Regions from separate parts of the Streptomyces sp. NPDC031121 genome, predicted to be linked through region 2. Evidence: riboswitches for the same ligand, from Rfam matches in the RefSeq annotation. Region 2 holds a riboswitch; the other holds the start of a gene.
What was found. A riboswitch is a leader RNA that binds a small molecule or an ion and turns the genes downstream of it on or off. The one in region 2 is predicted to bind glycine.
Positions count from the first base shown of each region.

Region 1: linked by a shared signal. The riboswitch ahead of gcvT (glycine cleavage system aminomethyltransferase GcvT) and the one ahead of gcvP (aminomethyl-transferring glycine dehydrogenase) in region 2 are both predicted to bind glycine.

Region 1 covers NZ_JBVIGV010000001.1:673,787-677,187, forward strand. The annotation lists gene glyA (serine hydroxymethyltransferase) at 1-475, opposite strand, end outside; gene gcvH (glycine cleavage system protein GcvH) at 490-873, opposite strand; gene gcvT (glycine cleavage system aminomethyltransferase GcvT) at 982-2,097, opposite strand; glycine riboswitch at 2,280-2,383, opposite strand; gene ACZ462_RS03110 (AAA family ATPase) at 2,662-3,294, shown strand; gene ACZ462_RS03115 (enhanced serine sensitivity protein SseB) at 3,391-3,401, shown strand, end outside.
Region 2 covers NZ_JBVIGV010000017.1:10,063-13,463, forward strand. The annotation lists gene ACZ462_RS27660 (DNA polymerase IV) at 1-479, shown strand, start outside; gene ACZ462_RS27665 (PRC-barrel domain-containing protein) at 494-874, opposite strand; glycine riboswitch at 988-1,085, shown strand; gene gcvP (aminomethyl-transferring glycine dehydrogenase) at 1,282-3,401, shown strand, end outside.

The DNA of each region.
Region 1 (3,401 bases), on a different contig from region 2:
CGACCTCGGCCATGTCGACCTGGCCGTCCTCGCCGACGTGGTACGGGACCACGTTGTAGAGCTTGCCCGAGAAGTTGATCTTCATGCCGTGGGTCAGGTGACCGCCGTGGGCCAGGTTCAGGCCCATGATCGTGTCGCCCGGCTTCAGCAGCGCGAACATCGCGGCGGCGTTCGCCTGCGCACCGGAGTGCGGCTGCACGTTCGCCGCCTCGGCGCCGAAGAGCGCCTTGATCCGGTCGATGGCGATCTGCTCGACGACGTCGACGTGCTCGCAGCCGCCGTAGTAGCGGCGGCCCGGGTAGCCCTCGGCGTACTTGTTGGTCAGGACCGAGCCCTGGGCCTCCATGACGGCGACCGGAGCGAAGTTCTCCGACGCGATCATCTCCAGGGTCGACTGCTGGCGCGCGAGCTCGGCGTCGACGGCAGCGGCGACGTCGGGGTCGAGCTCGTGGAGAGGGGTGTTCAGAACGGACATCTTCGGTCCCTGGTTCAGTTGCCGGAAAGGGTGAGCTGCTCGTACTCGGCGGCGGAGAGCAGGTCCTCCGGCTCGTCCGACACGCGCACCTTGAAGAGCCACCCGCCCTCGAAGGGGGCGCTGTTCACGAGCGCCGGGTCGTCCACGACGTCCTGGTTGGCCTCGACGACCTCGCCCGTGACCGGGGAGTACAGGTCGCTGACGGACTTGGTCGACTCCAGCTCGCCGCAGGTCTCGCCCGCGGTCACGGTGTCGCCGACGGCGGGGAGCTGGGCGTAGACGACGTCACCGAGCGCGTTGGCCGCGAACGCGGTGATGCCGACCGTCGCGACGCCGTCCTCGGCGGCCGACAGCCACTCGTGCTCCTTGCTGTAACGCAGCTGCTGGGGGTTGCTCATGGCCTGATTCTCCTGGATGCGGGGGAGTGCGAACGAACGGTTGTCTTGCCTGTCGAGACGGCTCGGCCCGGCAGGCGGGAGCGTGCGGACGTGCCGACGCGTCGGGGTCTACTTCTGCCGCTTGTAGAAGGGCAGGGCGACGACCTCGTACGGCTCATGGGTACCGCGGATGTCCACGCCGACGCCGGAGGCGCCCGGTTCGGCGTGTGCCGCGTCGACGTACGCCATGGCGATCGGCTTGCCCAGGGTCGGCGACGGGGCGCCGGAGGTGACCTCGCCGACCACCCGGCCGCCCGCCACGACGGGGAACCCGGCGCGCGGGACCCGGCGGCCCTCGGCGACCAGGCCGACCAGCTTGCGCGGCGGGTTCGACGCGGAGCGCTCGGCGGCGGCCTCCAGGGCGGCACGGCCCACGAAGTCGCCCTCCTTCTCGAACTTCACGACCCGGCCCAGGCCCGCGTCGAACGGGGTCAGGGAGGTCGTCAGCTCGTGCCCGTACAGCGGCATGCCCGCCTCCAGGCGCAGCGTGTCGCGGCAGGACAGGCCGCACGGCACCAGGCCGCGGCCCTCGCCGGCCTTGCTCAGCGCCTGCCACAGCTCCACCGCGTGCTCCGGGGAGACGAACAGCTCGAAGCCGTCCTCGCCGGTGTAGCCGGTACGGGCGATCAGCGCGGGGACGCCCGCCACCGTGCCGGGCAGGCCGGCGTAGTACTTCAGGCCGTCCAGGTCGGCGTCGGTCAGCGACGCCAGGATGGCGGGGGACTCCGGCCCCTGCACCGCGATCAGCGCGTACGCGTCGCGGTCGTCGCGGACCTCGGTGTCGAAGCCGGCCGCGCGCTCGGTGAGGGCGTCCAGCACCACCTGGGCGTTCGAGGCGTTGGCGACGACCATGTACTCGGTCTCGCCGAGGCGGTAGACGATCAGGTCGTCGAGGATCCCGCCGTCCTCCTGGCAGATGTGCGTGTAGCGGGCGCGGCCGACGCCGACGGTGGAGATGTTCCCCACCAGGGCGTAGTCGAGGGCCTTGACGGCCTCCGGGCCGGTCAGGGTGATCTCGCCCATGTGGGAGAGGTCGAACAGGCCGGCCTTCGTGCGCACGGCGTTGTGCTCGTCGCGCTCGCTGCCGTACCGCAGGGGCATGTCCCAGCCGGCGAAGTCGGTCATGGTCGCACCGAGCGAGCGGTGCAGCGCATCGAGCGCGGTCAGGCGGGGGGCATTGCTCATGGGTGTGGCTCCCGGGTCCCAGGGCATGACATGACGAGGACGTTCCTCCCCATCTGTCATCGGAACCTGAGAGGTTCGCCGAGAGTTCCCCGGAGCGGGATCACCGACTTGCACCTTGGGTGGAGCACCCCCCGGTCCCGTCGCGGCGGACGGGCGGGGCGCGGCTCGCTTTTCAGATCTGCCTCATCCACGCGGTACGGGGCCTGAGAGATTCAAGGGAGGTACTTGCTCCTTCGGCGCCCGGACACGGCCTCGCGGCCTGCCGGGACTCTCCCGCGCGGATTCAAGCGGCCGGTATGCAGTTGGTCCAGATGGCGCACATCATTGCACGAGGTGCCCGAGAACGGGTGCGCGGGCCCGAAAGACCGTTCCATCCGCCAAGAGCGCGGGGTCGCGGGGCGGGCGCGGCCGGGCGTCCGCCGGGCGGACGCGCCGACGCAAACCCGGGACGCCGGATTACCGTCCCTTTACATTGGGTGGGAATGGGTCCCGGTGACCCGTGCGGGGGAGGCGATCGGTGTGCGGAGGTTCGGAGTGCTGGCCACGGCGGGGACTGCGGAGGGGGTGCCGGCCCGGCCGGCCGCGGAAACGTGCCACGGATCCGTGCGCGACCTGCGCGGCACCGGCGGGAGCGGCCCCGACCGGCTCGGCTTCGCCGAGGGGGACATCGTCGTGGTCTCCGGCCTGCCCGGCGGCGGGAAGAGCACGCTGATCAAGCGCGCCGCCGAGGGCGGCGGCATCGACTCGCAGGACGTGCGCGAGCGCTGGGAGCGCCGCATGCCCCCGGCCCTGCCGTACGCCGTCTACCGGCCGCTGGTGCGGATCGCCCACTACCGGGGGATGTGGCGGGCCCTGCGCTCGGGCGCCTCCCTCGTCGTCCACGACTGCGGCACGCAGCGCTGGGTGCGCGGGCTGCTCGCCGCAGCCGCGCGGCGCCGGGGCCGGGCCCTGCACCTGGTGCTGCTCGTGGCCACCCCGGAGGAGGCCCTGGCCGGGCAGCGGGCCCGCGGCCGCGGCGTGTCCGCGTACGCCTTCGCCCGGCACCGGGCCGCCGTCGCCCGCCTGCTCCGGGCCGCGGAATCCGGCCCGCTGCCCGCCGGCTGCGCCTCGGTGGTCCTCCTGGACCGGCCCGCGGCCGCCCGGCTGAACCGCATAGCCTTCCGCCCGGCGCCCCCGGCCGCACGACCGGCCGCCTGACCGGATCTCCGCCCGGCCCCGCGGTCCCCGACCGCGGGTGCCCGCGCGGGCCGCTACCCTCGGGCGCGTAACACGGCGCGACGAGCGGAGGCGGACATGGGCGGGGA
Region 2 (3,401 bases):
GGGTGCGGCTGCTGGGCGTCGGGGTCAGCGGGCTGGCGGACTACACCCAGGAGGACCTCTTCGCGCAGTCCCTTGCCGATACGGCGGCCGGGGCGCGGCCGCAGGGGGCCGATCCCGGCGCGCAGGCGGCCGTACGGCCGCTGCCAGGTGCGGACGGTGCGGGAGGAACGGAAGGGGCGTCTGAGGTCGCCGGTGGCGGTGGTGCAGGCGGGGCGGCCGAGCCCGCCCCCGACCGGCACTGGCCGGCCGGCAGCGACGTCACGCACGCCGTGTACGGGCCGGGATGGGTGCAGGGCAGCGGCGTCGGGCGCGTCACCGTCCGCTTCGAGCAGCCGGGATCCCCGCCGGGCCGGGTCCGGACCTTCCGCGTGGGCGACCCCGACCTGGCGCCCTCCGAACCGCTGCCCCTCGTCGGACGCGGCGATGCCCCCTCCGCGGAGTCCGCCGAGGGGGCCGGAGCAGGACCGGGCGCGCTCTGAGGACTGCTCCCGGACTACTCCTCGTCCGGGTCGCCGGAGGCCAGGTGGCCCACATCACGCCGGAACGCGATCTCCGACGGCGGGGTCACGTCCAGGCCGTAGTGGTGGTAGAGCTGGAGCTCCTGCTCGGGGGAGAGGTGCCGGCCCACGCCGAAGTCCGGGGCGTTCCTGATCAGGGAGCGCTCGAAGGGGACCCGGAGGGTGTCCCCGACCAGCTCGCTCGGTTCCAGCGGGACGAAAGCGTCCCGGCTGAACAAACCGGTCCGGACGGCCGCCCACTCGGGGACGCCCGTCGCGTCGTCGAGGTAGACCTCGTCGACGGTGCCGATCTTCGCACCGCTGCGGTCCAACGCCTTGCGGCCGATCAGGGTGCGCGGGTCGATGTCGGTCTGCACGGTCACCTCCACGAGCTCGCAAGCCTCCGCTATGACAACAAAAGGGCATATCCGGGTGGGGGGCCACTCGAGGGAGCCCCCGGAAGCGCGCTGGTAGGCTGGGTATCGGCTGACGACCCTGTGCGGGAGAGTCCTCCACCGAGTTCGACGGAGGCGCCGAAGGAGCAAATCCTCCCCGGAATCTCTCAGGCATACGTACCGCACGGACGAGGCCACTCTGGAAAGCAGGAGCGGGTCCCGGGCGCGTGCCGGTCCCCCCTCCTCACCGACGGTGAAAGCCGGATCCCCGCGGAGATTCCGCAGGGGCCCGGTGAAGCTCTCAGGTTGAGATGACAGAGGGGGAGGCCGTCCGGGTGCCCGCGCCGTGGTGCCCCTCGCAGGTCGTACGACCCAGGAGGCCTCCGTACATGACCGCCAACCGCATTCCGCTCTCCCAGCTGGAGCGAGGCATTCCCTTCGAGCAGCGCCACATCGGCCCGGACGCCGAGGCGCAGGCCAAGATGCTCGCCCATGTGGGCTTCGGCTCGCTGGACGAACTGACCGCTGCCGCGGTGCCGGATGTGATCAAGAGCGCGGCCGCGCTGGACCTGCCGGAGGCGCGGACCGAGGCCGAGGTGCTGGCCGAGCTGCGGAGCCTCGCCGCCCGCAACGAGGTCCTCGCCCCGATGATCGGCCTCGGCTACTACGGGACGTTCACCCCGCCGGTGATCCTGCGCAACGTCATGGAGAACCCGGCCTGGTACACCGCGTACACCCCGTACCAGCCCGAGATCTCCCAGGGCCGTCTCGAGGCGCTCCTGAACTTCCAGACCGTCGTCGCCGAGCTGACCGGCCTGCCGACCTCCGGCGCCTCCCTCCTCGACGAGGGCACCGCGGCCGCCGAGGCCATGACCCTCGCCCGCCGCGTCGGCCGCGCCAAGGGCAGCGTCTTCCTCGTCGACGCGGACGCCCTGCCGCAGACCATCGCGGTCATCGAGACCCGCGCCGAGCCCATCGGCATCGACGTCGTCGTCGCCGACCTCTCCGAGGGCATCCCCGCCGAGATCGCCGAGCGCGGCGTCTTCGGCGTGCTGCTCCAGTACCCGGGCGCTTCCGGCGCCGTCCGCGACATCAAGCCGCTCATCGACCGGGCCCACGAGCTCGGCGCGATCGTCGCCGTCGCCGCCGACCTGCTCGCCCTGACCCTGCTGGCCTCGCCCGGCTCCCTGGGCGCCGACATCGCCGTCGGCACCACCCAGCGCTTCGGCGTCCCGATGGGCTTCGGCGGACCGCACGCCGGCTACATGGCCGTCCAGGACAAGCACGCCCGCTCGCTGCCCGGCCGCCTCGTCGGCGTCTCGGTCGACGCGGACGGCAACAAGGCCTACCGTCTGGCGCTGCAGACCCGCGAGCAGCACATCCGCCGCGAGAAGGCCACCAGCAACATCTGCACCGCGCAGGTGCTGCTCGCCGTGATGGCGGGCATGTACGCCGTCTACCACGGCCCCGAGGGCCTGCGGACGATCGCCCGCCGCACCCACCGGTACGCGGCGCTGCTCGCCGCCGGCCTGCGGGCCGGCGGGGTCGAGCTCGTCCACGGCTCCTTCTTCGACACGCTCACCGCGCGGGTCCCCGGCAAGGCCGCCGAGGTCGTCGCCGCCGCCCGCCGCCACGGCGTGAACCTCTTCCAGGCCGACGCCGACCACGTCTCCGTCTCCTGCGACGAGACCACCCTGCGCGCCCACGTCGAGGCCGTCTGGACCGCCTTCGGCGTCACCGCCGACATCGAGGCCCTCGACGCCGCCACCGCCGACGCGCTGCCCGAGGACCTGCTCCGCTCGGACGCGTACCTGACCCACCCGGTCTTCCACCAGCACCGCTCCGAGACCGCGATGCTGCGCTACCTGCGCAAGCTCGCCGACAAGGACTACGCGCTGGACCGCGGCATGATCCCGCTGGGCTCCTGCACCATGAAGCTCAACGCGACCACCGAGATGGAGCCGGTGACCTGGCCCGAGTTCGGCCAGCTGCACCCCTTCGCCCCCGTCGAGCAGGCCGAGGGGTACCTGACGCTCATCCGCGAGCTGGAGGAACGTCTCTCCGAGGTCACCGGCTACGACAAGGTCTCCATCCAGCCGAACGCCGGCTCCCAGGGCGAACTCGCCGGCCTGCTCGCCGTCCGCGCCTACCACCGCGCCAACGGCGACGAGCAGCGCACCGTCTGCCTCATCCCGTCCTCCGCACACGGCACCAACGCCGCCAGCGCCGTGATGGCCGGCATGAAGGTCGTCGTCGTCAAGACCGCCGACGACGGCGAAGTCGACACGGACGACCTGCGTGCCAAGATCGAGCAGTACCGCGACGAGCTCGCCGTGCTGATGATCACCTACCCGTCGACGCACGGCGTCTTCGAGGAGCACGTCGCCGACATCTGCGCCCAGGTCCACGAGGCCGGCGGCCAGGTCTACGTCGACGGCGCCAACCTCAACGCCCTGGTCGGCCTCGCCAAGCCGGGCCACTTCGGCGGCGACGTCTCGCACCTGAACCT